One region of the Glaciimonas sp. GNP009 genome, then DNA from elsewhere that is predicted to be linked to it. Evidence: predicted binding sites of a transcription regulator. Region 1 holds the regulator's gene; each other region holds the start of a gene.
What was found. Region 1 encodes LexA, which represses DNA repair genes until DNA is damaged. Its sites were predicted from a motif close to ACTGTATNNNNATACAGT; they were not measured.
Positions count from the first base shown of each region.

Region 1 (4,260 bases):
GTGCTTTTTTTTCTACCTGAAGCAGGTCGAGATCGAAGGAGGCGCGCGAAATGACTGCGGCACCACGACGGGCGGCCTTGATGGCCGTATTGAGCATAGGATGCATATCTGGATTCGGTTCCGTTAAAATGGCGGCACTGTGCCTAATGGGAACAGAACCAACCTATATTATTAATAATGAGCGATGCAGGCCGTCTTGACGGTAACAAGGGCCTGACGGGCTATGCGGAATCGGCTGAAAAATGATCTGGTCAGGTCATGTTTCATCAGTTTCTCGACCAATAGCTGGCTATCGGTGCTGCGAATCTGGCAAAATCTGTCCTCGTTCAGTGCATTTTTCACTTTGATCCGGTCAGACCGACAGGCTCCCGGCTAATACTCCAAGACACTAAACATCAGCGTTTCCTGAAAATTAACCTGCGAATGACGCTATTTTAAATGAACCTGACAAAAACCAACACGTCTCTTTTCAATCGCCTACGCTTTGTACTGGTTGATACCAGTAGTCCCGGCAATGTTGGCGCAGCTGCACGTGCTATTAAAACAATGGGATTTTCCGAGCTGGTCCTGGTGAATCCCCGCTATCCGGACGTTTTACAGCGTGATGAGGCAATTGCATTAGCAAGCGGTGCGCAAGATATTCTATCGTCAGCCAGAATCGTCGAGACTGTCGAACAGGCCTTGATCGGGTGCAATTATGCAGCTGCGCTAAGTGCGCGCCTCCGCGAGTTTTCTCCACCTGTGATGGCACCAAGAGCGGTGGCGGCGCAACTAGCGACAGATAAAACCCTGACTGGGGCAATATTATTTGGAAGCGAGCGCTATGGTTTGCCGAATGAAATCGTCGAGAAATGTAATGTATTAATTAACATTCCGGCGAATCCCGATTATTCCTCCTTAAATTTATCGCAAGCGGTGCAAGTATTAGCTTATGAGTTTCGGGTCGCGGCTAGCGCTGAACAACCGCCTGGCGAGAGTGAGTCAAGTGACGAGATCGGATTTCACGGCGATACCGCTAATCTGATTGAGATTGAAGGTATGTTTGCCCATTTGGAAAAAGCACTGATTGAAATCGATTTTCTCGATCCGGCACATCCGAAAAAATTGATGCCACGCCTGAAGCGTTTGTTTGCACGCGCAGGGTTGGAAACTGAAGAGGTGAATATTTTGCGCGGTATCGCTAATCAGATTTTGACTAAGCGGCGGCGTCTTGATTGATGGAGAAATTTTTTCCGGGTGTTAAAAATTATTGCTTCAAAAGTAATTAAGGAATTTTTGAGTAGTTTTGATTAACGCTAAGAGATGCCGCTTTTCATCCTGAGAGGGGCTTTCAAATGCGCTATTTAGGTTAATTAGCTTACGTCTTCATTAAAAAGTGCGCCTTGATACGCTTGCAATTATCAGCTCTGATCGAGCCGATAATTGCATTTTTAAGGATTAGCCCCAGTTCCGCATTAATCCCACCACTAAGCCTTCTAACGCAAAGTCATCTTGATCTTCGCTGACAATGATCGGTTCAAATTCTGGATTTTCTGGTAGTAGTTGTATCGAAGAGCCAGTTTTTTTGTATCGCTTGACGGTGACGTCATCGCCCAGTCGTGCTACGACTATTTGACCGTTTCTCGCTGATTCCGTTTTTTTGACAGCTAGTAGATCCCCATCAAGAATACCGGCATCACGCATAGACATGCCGCGTACCTTCAGCAAGTAATCCGGTTTATCGCTAAAAAAGGTAGGATCAATGTTGTATCGTGCCTGAACGTGTTCCTGTGCCAGGATTGGTGATCCGGCAGCCACGCGTCCCACCAATGGAAGATTGAGTTGCATTAATGCAGGATGGGGTAAGGTAAATTGCTGCCCGATGTCATCATTATTGCGCTTACTAGTCGGGCTAGGGCCTTTTGCAAGAAGCCGTATTCCGCGAGACGTCCCCGGAGAAATTTCGATGGCGCCTTTGCGTGCAAGCGCCTGCAAATGCTCTTCAGCTGCATTGGCTGAGCGAAATCCTAACTCGGATGCGATTTCAGCGCGAGTCGGAGGGAAACCCGTGTTCTCAATAGCATCCCTGATGAGATCAAGTATTTGTTGTTGGCGTGCAGTTAATTTGATCATATTGATAGCGGTTGTCGAATAAGGGCTGGTGCGAGAATATGGCGTTCATGCTGCGATTTATGCTACCGGCGAACTGTGTATATAAACAGTCTGTATTTTTGTACAGTATTCAGTTGAATGCAAGTAAATTTGACAATCTATTTGTCTGTATGACGATCATGTGTATTGAGCATTGAGTTTTGAAGGATTTCACTGTATAGTTATCGACTTTCCTCTTCCCACACTCGTCTTGACGCCGGGGTGGGCTATTTTCAACAGTCCAAAAAGGAGCTTACATGCGTCATTATGAAATCGTGTTTATCGTCCATCCGGATCAAAGCGAGCAAGTGCCTGCAATGATCGAACGCTATAAGGGTATTGTCACTACACGTGGCGGTATCGTTCATCGCGTTGAAGATTGGGGTCGCCGTCAATTGGCTTACCTGATCCAAAAATTGGCAAAAGCACACTATGTTTGCTTGAACATCGAATGCGACAGCGAAACACTGACCGAAATCGAAACTGGCTTTAAGTTCAATGATGCTGTTTTGCGTCACCTGACGGTCAAGCTGAAAAAAGCTGAAACTGGCCCATCGCCAATGATGAAGGCTGTGCAAAAGGAAGATGCTGCTAAAAGCCATCGTACTGAAGCACCAGCTGCGCCAGCATCAGCCCCGGCAGCCGCCTAATTTTGCCGATTAACTTGCATTCATTGCGTCACCATTTTCCAAATAGACCGGAGTGAATCAACTCAACAACGCGCTTCAATTGGTTGCCGAAATCGCAGAGCGCGAAGTATTGCGTTATACGCCAGCGGGTATCCCGATCGTTTCAGCAATATTGCTGAGTCGTTCGTCACCACATGAAGCGGGTATCCAACGTCAGGTTGAGTTCGAAATTGCCGCTCTTGCCATAGGCGAGATATCGGGGCGATTCAATCAGACGGTATTGGGTGGTCAGTACTGGTTCACAGGATTTTTGGCACGCAAGAGTCGCAACGGTAAAAGTCTGGTATTTCACATCACTGAATTTGCTGCAGCTGAAACTGCGGCCTAATTATTTATACAGGAGCCTCAAATGGCATTCGGTAAAAAGTTCGATAAAAGCAAACTGAAAAACAAGCGTCAACAACAAAACCCGCTGTTCAAGCGTAAAAAGTTTTGTCGTTTCACAGCAGCACACGTTGCTAGCGTTGATTACAAAGACGTCGATACGTTGAAAGATTTTGTTCAGGAAAATGGCAAAATTATGCCAGCACGCCTGACAGGTACTAAGGCAATTTACCAACGTCAAGTTGACACCGCGATCAAACGCGCGCGTTTCCTTGCGTTGTTGCCTTACACCGATCTGCACAACGTTTAATTGACGACTTGAAATAGGAGAAAAACATGCAAATTATTCTGTTAGAAAAAGTCGTTAATGTCGGCAATCTTGGTGAAGTCGTTCGTGTAAAAGATGGTTATGCACGTAACTTTCTAATTCCACAACGTCTTGCTCGCCGTGCTACAACTTCAGCAATTGCTGAATTTGAAGTTAAACGCGCAGAGTTGGAAAAAACTGCAGCTGCTAAATTGGCAGCCGCCCAAGCGCAAGGCGAAAAATTGAACGGTTTGACCGTGAAGATTTCGCAAAAATCAGGTGTTGATGGCCGTTTGTTCGGTTCTGTTACCAATGCTGATATCGCTGAAGCGTTGACCAAGCAAGGTTTTGCTGTTGAAAAATCGCAAGTGCGTTTGCCAGTCGGTCCTTTGAAGATCGTTGGCGACCACGCCGTTGCTGTATCTTTGCACACTGACGTCCTGGTTGATGTGACTGTTGCTGTGATCGGCGAGCACGCTTAATTTGATTGAGTGCGCTACGAGTATTTGTTGAAATGTTAAAAAGCCGGGTTCTCCCGGCTTTTTTATTGTCCTTTTTTTGGTTTACTGCAACAGAGCTAAACTTGTAAGCAGGTATAATTCGCGCCATGCCACCTTCAGATCCACAGTTAGATTCACTACGCGTACCACCCCATTCAATCGAAGCGGAGCAATCCGTTTTGGGCGGGTTGCTTCTCGATAATGCCTCTTGGGATAGAATCGCCGATTTCGTTCGTGCAGACGACTTCTATCGGTACGACCATCGCATTATTTTTCAACATATCGTCAAGTTGATCAATAACTCCAGACC
Region 1 is NZ_JBTGUV010000004.1:4,781,196-4,785,455, forward strand. It holds gene ACXX82_RS22005 (inositol monophosphatase family protein) at 1-106, opposite strand, end outside; gene ACXX82_RS22010 (RNA methyltransferase) at 439-1,218, shown strand; gene lexA (transcriptional repressor LexA) at 1,438-2,112, opposite strand; gene rpsF (30S ribosomal protein S6) at 2,388-2,780, shown strand; gene priB (primosomal replication protein N) at 2,833-3,147, shown strand; gene rpsR (30S ribosomal protein S18) at 3,169-3,453, shown strand; gene rplI (50S ribosomal protein L9) at 3,480-3,932, shown strand; gene ACXX82_RS22040 (replicative DNA helicase) at 4,058-4,260, shown strand, end outside.

Region 2 (4,260 bases), 1.0 Mb from region 1:
CTATTGACCGTAATTGCACTACAGGGGCATGTTAGCAGACTGAATAGCAACAAGGATACGAGTAGAGGACAAGGAACTGTTGAATTTATAAATTTTTTCCAAAAAATTTATTCTGCGCCTAGTAACGGTCTGGCTCAGGCAAAAATGGCGATAGTGTCTGGAGGAACTTACATCCTTTTCGACGGAACGTATCGCATGCAGGATCGAGTTTTAGAAGGTACAATAGCAGGACGGACGATAGCGTTTAACTCCACAAATGATTTAAACGAATTACCCGATCCTTCTTTCGTCAAAAGTTTGGGTCAATTTTACTTCCCAGGAACAATCATTAGTATACGATTTCCTTTGTCTTTGTCCGAGAGTTCGTTGGTAGAGGAATTGCAAAATGAGCAATCACATGATCATTGACTTCAGTAACATTGGTGGCCCGGTATATTCAGGCAGGCCCCGGGGTGAATTGATAAGAGCGAAATTCGCTCTGGATAATATCGACCAATCTAGCACGCTAGTTGATATCCAAATTCCAGAAACCACCTATTCGATTACCAGTTCATTTTTTTTAGGGCTGTTTGGCCCAAGCGTGGTAAAGGCAGGTAGTGTTGAAGCATTCTTTTCAAAATATCATTTTGAGGCGAAGCCTGTGCTGACAAAGGCATTTCGCGACTATGCCGGCCTTGCCTTGCAAGCTAAGGCTCTTTTTTCAAACAAGAATTGAGCACGGCTAGCGCAGGCATTCTAAGTTTTAAGGTTCCAAATCAAGACTCCCTCGTTACACGCGACAAGGCGATAGATTCCATTAAAGCAATTATTCCACCTATTCAAGGCCCGTGTGGTTTTAACTTGCCCGAAGCCAACTCCTCGTTAACTGCAACCGTCGGTTTCGAAAAACCCTTCTTAGTACAAATTCAAAACAATAGTCATTTTTACCAGGAATCTGGAACGTGGATTGCATTAGCGGCGTTGGCAGTTTCTGTGACAACTTTTTTGTTAAATCAACAAAAAGATTCACGGGCTAGAAAACAATCGATTCAAGATGATTTTTGGTTAAGAAAAGTAGCTTTCCCGGGAGCAATGGATCCTACACTTGAGTTTTTCTCATGGCTAATCGCAGAGCTTCCAAATGAATCAAACAAACTATCCACGAATAATGAGCAAATTGAAAGCTTTCGCGAAAAATTTCAAGAACAACATCGATTGATAGCCCGTAAATTAATACTGATGGGTAGCTACAGCCTTCCCCTATATCAAAAATTAAATGAAATTTTTCAAGACTTAGAAGATTGCATCGTTACATATTGTCATGCAAACTCTGAGGGTTACCAAGGAAAGATCGGTTCCACTTCCTCGCGTTCGGCAACTGAAATCGAAATTACAAATTTTCTTAACGACATGATCCTAGCGATACGTAATAGCCAAGAAGACCTCTAGCTGAATTAATCAGTAGATCGCATAGCTCTTGCATGCGATGGTGGTGACATTGCATATAGACTCAAAAGTTGTTTTGCCAACTCCGCTTTCGTTTGGCTCTTAAGGTCTGAATTCGTATCTGGAATACTCGCGATAACCTGTACGGCCATGCCTACTGCATTGATTCGTTCTAGTACGGTTACGTACTCTTTCGACTGCGAAAGAATAGAACGGTATATGAGCAAAAAAGACCCGCCGATGAAACTAATGAGTACCCCCGAAGCGGAGGCCACAATCGACACTGCCAGCTTATCAGGATTAGTTGAAGCTTGAAAAAGACCATACATTACAAATCCAAATCCACAAAACATGACTATCAGCGTTAGCCAATAAATGGAACGCACTTGGCTGAGATTTCGGTCTAGATAATTCTCAAGTTTTATCCGAGCTAAGTCCCATGCTAATTGAGGCCGCTCGGGATGCTCCCTTAAACGCTCTTCTACGGTTTCAATTTTCTCTTCGCGAACCTGCTGATCGACAAGACTTTGGTACGAGAGGACACCAAGAAGGGCAATGCCAGCCGCGAGGGCGAGTGTTGCAGCAAAAATACCGATGATTTTCTTATCAACTCCTAACAATTGAGCAAGGGCGCTGATCAATGTTGCGCTTAACACTAGGACAACGATCAATATCAAAGTGGCACGTACACGCCGATGACCGCCTTGCCAAGCTTTCAAGAGAGAGTGGAGGATCGATATATATGGGGAAGAACTCATTTTATGAAGAGACTACCGTATGGATTTAAAGGGGTGCAGCCAGCCGTGGGATAAAAAATATATTGCATTCTATTTAATATTCACACAACGCGCCATTCATTCTGGTTGCAGCCATCAATCTTAAGAATATCAGGGATACATTTAATAGTGTGGAGTCCTAATTTGATAGAAATAACAGGCTTCAGGTGCATCAAACTGCATCACGCTGATGCAGCGCCAATCGGTCCTTGCTCCGCGCCGGGCGGGGCTCTGGCGGTATGCCACGGTGCGCTAATACCAGTGCATCTAATGAAGCCCGCAGGCGTGGTGGGTAGTGCGCGGCGGCGGTCAAAGGTGATAATATAGCTGTATATTCATACAGTATAATTAAATGCCCCATGAGCCCCCTCGACTGCACGCAAGCGTGCGCACCAGTTAGCCTCGCGCAATATGCCCTTGCGGCGGTCATCGCCCCCGAGGCTTGCCCTGTTCCGTTGTTTCTTATTAAGATACCTGCAGGTTTCCCATCCCCTGCGGCCGACTACGTGGAGGAAGGTCTCGATCTCAACACTTACCTCGTTAAGCATAAAGCGGCGTCGTTTTACTTTACAGTTGAGGGCGATAGCATGACTGGTGCGGGCATTCTCGCTGGCGACCGGGTATTGGTGGACCGCTCGATTGAACCTAAGCACGGCCATATTGTTGTGGCGGTCATAAGTAACGAATTCACCTTGAAACGCCTTTATCGCCGCCGTGGAGTAGTTGAACTGCGTCCAGAGAATCCAGCCTATAAGGTCATTGTCGTTAGTGACGACGATGATTTACAAATATGGGGCGTGGTTGCAGGGGTCGTTCGGAAGTTTGCTGTCTAATCATGGGCGCACCGCCTTCCCAGTTATTCGCCCTGGTCGATGTCAACAATTTCTATGTCAGTTGTGAGCGCGTTTTTAATCCCCGGCTGGAAGGCAAACCGGTTGTCGTCTTATCGAATAATGATGGTTGTGCGGTGGCGCGCTCGAATGAAGTGAAGGCGCTCGGTGTCAAGATGGCCGCGCCGTGGTTTCAATTGCAGGATTTGGCACGTAAGCATGGAATCATCGCACTATCGTCCAACTACACGCTTTATGCCGACATGAGCAACCGCGTCATGACCATTTTGCGCGACTACAGTCCTGATGTTGAAGTGTATTCCATCGACGAGTCATTCTTAAGTCTCAATGGTATGGCCGGTCATTGGCCGACATTGACCGACATGGGCCAGACCATACGGCATCACGTTAAGCAGTGGACAGGCCTGCCCGTCTGCGTCGGGATTGGTCCTTCCAAAACATTATCCAAGATGGCCAACCATATCGCCAAGAAACAAACGCCATTCAATAGCGTATGTGATCTGGCGGGTATGCACAGCGATGATGTTAACGAAGTCCTTAGTCACATTGATGTCGGTGAAGTGTGGGGAGTCGGTCGTAAGATAAGCGATAGGCTGCGTAACATGCACATCGACACAGTGCAAAAATTACGAACGACCTCCCCAAAAGTCCTGCGCGACCAATTCGGTGTCGTGATGGAACGTACCTGCAATGAACTACGTGGCATCTCTTGCATGGCGCTAGAAGAAGTTTCGCCGCCTCGCAAACAGATTGTCTCGTCCCGTTCCTTTGGTGCGACCGTGATGACGATCAAGGAATTGGAAGAAGCCATATCGATGTACATGGCGCGAGCTTCCGAAAAGCTTCGCGGACAGAAATCCGTGTGTGGAGCGATTCACGTTTTTGTGGAGACCGACCGTTTTCGCTTGGATGACGCTCAATACAACAATGGCATTACCATCCCGTTACCGGATTCGTCAGATGATGTGCGCACACTCACCGGCTTCGCGCTCAACGGATTGAAGCGCATCTTTCGTGATGGTTATAAATACAAAAAAGCGGGGGTAGTCCTGATGGACCTTTATTCTGGAAACATCAAACAGGGAAACTTGTTTGATGCTTCCCACACCGTAAAGCATTCCCCGGCGGTCATGATCGCGCTCGATGCGCTAAATGCACAATATGGCCGAGATACTGTGCAACTCGGTTCTGCCGGAGGTCTCGGGCGC
Region 2 is NZ_JBTGUV010000004.1:3,761,875-3,766,134, reverse strand. It holds gene ACXX82_RS17615 (hypothetical protein) at 1-408, shown strand, start outside; gene ACXX82_RS17610 (hypothetical protein) at 386-715, shown strand; gene ACXX82_RS17605 (hypothetical protein) at 712-1,428, shown strand; gene ACXX82_RS17600 (TRADD-N-associated membrane domain-containing protein) at 1,434-2,183, opposite strand; gene ACXX82_RS17595 (LexA family protein) at 2,561-3,034, shown strand; gene ACXX82_RS17590 (Y-family DNA polymerase) at 3,037-4,260, shown strand, end outside.
Region 2: a site for LexA is predicted at 2,528-2,545, ahead of ACXX82_RS17595 (LexA family protein). Genes of this name have one in related genera too.

Region 3 (4,260 bases), 810 kb from region 1:
ATTATCGTCGTTCCATGATGACTTAAGAATCAGGCTACAAAAATTGATGCGTTTATAAGTGGGATCTTTAAGTGCCAGTACATCGGCCTTGATATTGCCGAAAGTTGTCTCCGGTTTATGACGGGTACCTTTAGCAAAAGCATCAATAATATTATCTTTAAAATGCAGACCACGCGGATGCGCTTGCACAATCTGGTTTCGCTGCGCATCGGTAAAATCGCTATAGGCAAAACCCAGCACATCCATTTCGACACCCGCCGTGACCAGTGCCACAACAGGTTTCTTGTATTGTGTAATTCCCGGCGTAGTATGCAATGCGATGGCGTCCCACACCTGCTCAATATCAGCCTCGCCAATACCGTATCCCTTTAAAAAATCACGTGCGGCGTTTGCGCCATCCACTTCGAAGCGGTCATGTTTGCTACTATATGTCTCGATGAGCCCCATATCATGGAACATGGCGCCGATGTAAAGCAGTTCTGGATCGTACTTCAGCTTTTTGCGCTCTCCAGTCAATGCGCCAAATAAAAATACCCGAGTCGAATGATGAAACAATAAATCCGTTTCAGTGTCTCGAACCAGTTGCGTTGCGTCCCGCGCCATCCGGCTATCAGGAACGTGGATACCGGCGATAAAATTGCTCATAAAATTCTCCAGATCGCACTGCGCTGATCAAGGCAGCGACAATGCGTTGTTCAAATAAAAAGTGGCCGACAATCATCACAACAGATACAAAAGACACCATAGTCGTGACAATTACACGCGATCAAATGTGGCAGAAGTCAGCCATTCCTTGCGCGCCTGACTCTCTTAATGCTAGCGTGCAATGCAGTTCACTTTAATGGGAAGAATGCTTCGGTACAATGCGGAGCATGCGTTGAACACAGCCAACCGCACGCCTTATCCAGCCATCACCGATACTATGATTTCATGTAGTATTTCGTTCGGTAGCCAAAAAACTTTCGGACGTGGCGTGGCGTCCCCACCGACAATCAGCTACAAAATGATCTGAAAGTGCGATATTTCGCGACGCCGCCGCTCTACGTCCGACCGGCTATTTGACTCACTCAAGGGTATCTTCGATGCGAACTATTGCCATTGCGATTTTTTCTGGTGTTCAAGCGCTTGATGTTGCCGGACCGCTCGATATTTTTGTTGAGGCAAATAATTTCGTTTCTCCCGGTAACGGCTATGCGATAACATTAGTAAGCGCAACCAAGGATGCCGTGCGCGCTTCGAACGGCATGCGTTTGCTTGCGGATGTAACGTTTGCCGAAGCCAACGGCCCCTATAACACCGCGTTAGTAGCAGGTGGACCCAAGCTACCAATTGACGCACCAGATTCGCAGCTAATCGCATGGTTAATTAATGTCGCTTCACGCTGCGAACGCTTTGGATCGATATGCACGGGTGCCTTTGCACTTGGCCACGCAGGGCTGATCAATGATCGCCATGTCACGACACACTGGCAAAATGCACCGCAATTAGCGCAACAATTTCCGCGTGCGCGGGTTCAACTTGATCGTATATACATTCGCGATGGAAATCTGCTAACCTCCGCTGGTGTGACGGCAGGGATTGATGGTGCGCTGGCATTAGTAGCAGAAGATCACGGTCCAAAGATCGCACTTGCGGTAGCAAAGCGCCTGGTCGTGTTTGCTCAGCGTCGGGGTGGTCAATCTCAGTTTAGTCCCTTCCTCGTTGCTCCCACAGACGATACATCGCCAGTCGCCAAGGTACAAATCTATGTGATGGAGCATATTAGAGAACGCTTTACGGTCGAAAAACTCGCCGAAGTGGCTGGTATGAGCACACGTCATTTTGCGCGTATGTTTTTGCAATTGACAAGCGTGACACCACATGAGTTTGTCGAACGCGCACGCGTAGATACGGCCCGCTATTTTCTTGAAAGTACCGATGACGCGCTGAAGGCGGTCGCATACGATTGTGGTTTTGGCAATGCTGATCGCATGCGCATTGTATTTAACAAGCGCCTCGGCGTAGCACCTCATGCATATCGGGCGAATTTTAGAAAGAATAGTCCTGATTAAGTGAATGGTTCGTAGACATCAAAGCAAATGCGACTGTCACTTTCTTACGCACTGCCTTGATGCTTCAATCTTTGTTATCTGACGACTGACATCACTTCGCAGTCATGCAGATTCCGCCATCTAGACGAATGACTTCGCCGTTAAGATAAGCGTTTTCGACAATTGTTTTTACCAACCCGGCAAATTCTGCCGGCTTACCCATACGCGCTGCAAACGGTACTGTCTTACCCAGCGCATCTTGCACTTCGGTTGGCATACCCAACAACATCGGCGTTTCCATAATGCGAGGCGCAATAGCCATCACCCGAATACCAAAACGTGCCAATTCACAAGCCACGCAGCAGAAGACACCACTATCAAGGAGATAATGTTTCATTTACCCCCTTCAGCCACCATCAAAAATTCACGGCAATAATTACCTAGCCGACAAGTCTATCAGAAATGGCAACTGCATTCTCATTGGGTTTGCATGAAAGTCAAGCTGTAAAACATTCCAGTTTCCGATGCTAGGCTTGAGCAGCAAGCTTAGGCGTGGTTCATAGCTACTCCAAAAAATTAAGTGAATCGACAAAATTTTTATTAAGTTTAAGTTTCAGGCATTCAAGATTAATTTCTTAAGCGAGGAATGAAGAATGACCACAACTTCCATAATAATTGCTCAACTTTCTGATTTTACAGTTGTCATGCCTCATGCCACTTATGATCAGGATGATATCTTATGTTGGCTGGCGGCTGCCCATGCGCGCGTGGAGACTCTACGGACACCGAAGGAAAATGGAGAAATTAAAGAATCATGGGATCAACTTAATTCTAAAATGCGCAAGAGTTTTGAGCTCTTCGGTTGTAAAAAATCGCGGATTTCCACTCGCTCTTTTGATGTCCTCGATGTAGGAAATATTAAGTGGGATGAATTGCGCTTATACAACTTGAATTTGCCTCAGGGAGATATTCCTACAACTTCCCTTTATGGAAAAGACATGGGGCAAAGAACGAAATTTTTCCGAGAAAGATCGCGCTCTCTTTTTCATAGATTTTTCCCTCAAGAGTCTCATCCACCTGAACATATTATTCATGTGAGTTGTACCGGCTACTTTTCACCGAGTCCGGCTCAAAGTCTCGTAAATCTTAATAGATGGATGAAAAAAACAAATGTCACCCATGCCTATCATATGGGTTGTTATGCTTCCATTCCCAGTATTCGCCTCGCCGAAGGGTTGCTATCGGCATTGCAAAAAAAGAAAAATTCCCCATCAGCGGGCGTTAATACGATCGACATTGTTCATACAGAAATGTGCAGTCTCCATGTCAATCTTACTGATCACTCACCAGAGCAAATAGTGATTCAAAGCCTTTTTGCGGATGGCCATATAAAATATTCTTTGCAGCCATTTGATGCTGAATCGAAGAATACTTTGGCCATCATCGTGATCAAGGAAGAAATCATTGAGGACACAGAAGAACTGATGACATGGTCACCTGATAGTTGGGGGATGACAATGACCCTTTCCCGAGAGGTTCCTAAAAAAATAGCCGATCATGTTTTGACTTTTGTTTCCCAAATGCTTAGTGAGGCTGATCTTCCCATAAAAGATATTTTTCAAAATGGTATTTTTGCCATTCATCCTGGCGGTCCAAAAATAATTGATTCGGTTCAGTCTTTGCTCGGATTAAGGGAAGATCAGGTTCAACATAGCCACGAAATTTTTTTTTCTCGAGGGAATATGTCTTCGGCGACTCTTCCTCACATCTGGAAAAATTTAGTGGAGGATGAAGCTATATCAAGCGGGAAAATCATTGTTTCCCTCGCCTTTGGCCCAGGTTTGACAATATTTGGATCTGTGATGAAAAAATTCTGATTTGCCGGAATAGCCTTCTGGCGCAGACTCCCACGAAATGTTGGCGTCTGGTTTCAATTTTTCCAGGCGATGATGAAGACGGCCATAACTGACATTTTGCTAAAACGGCTCCCTTGATTTTTTTAAGCAGCCTCTTCTGGAATAAAGACCATCATGCCCGCTCGATCTCGCCTATTTTTTGTGAACTGCAAAGGTATGGAAGGCTTCTCGGTAGACTAATTAAAATACCAAGCGGCTGTGCATCGAACAGAGTCGCCCAATGAGGAAAATCCGTAGACTGCCGCTTTTGAGAAAATAAATTCGGAAACGCGTAAAAGCTGTCTTTTAACCTGATCAGGAAAATCTATGGATTT
Region 3 is NZ_JBTGUV010000004.1:3,976,011-3,980,270, reverse strand. It holds gene ACXX82_RS18455 (HD domain-containing protein) at 1-645, opposite strand, end outside; gene ACXX82_RS18450 (GlxA family transcriptional regulator) at 1,083-2,051, shown strand; partial or broken gene ACXX82_RS18445 (SDR family oxidoreductase) at 2,143-2,388, opposite strand; gene ACXX82_RS18440 (3-oxoacyl-[acyl-carrier-protein] synthase III C-terminal domain-containing protein) at 2,684-3,907, shown strand; gene ACXX82_RS18435 (methyltransferase domain-containing protein) at 4,253-4,260, shown strand, end outside.
Region 3: a site for LexA is predicted at 2,532-2,549, ahead of ACXX82_RS18440 (3-oxoacyl-[acyl-carrier-protein] synthase III C-terminal domain-containing protein). Genes of this name have one in related genera too.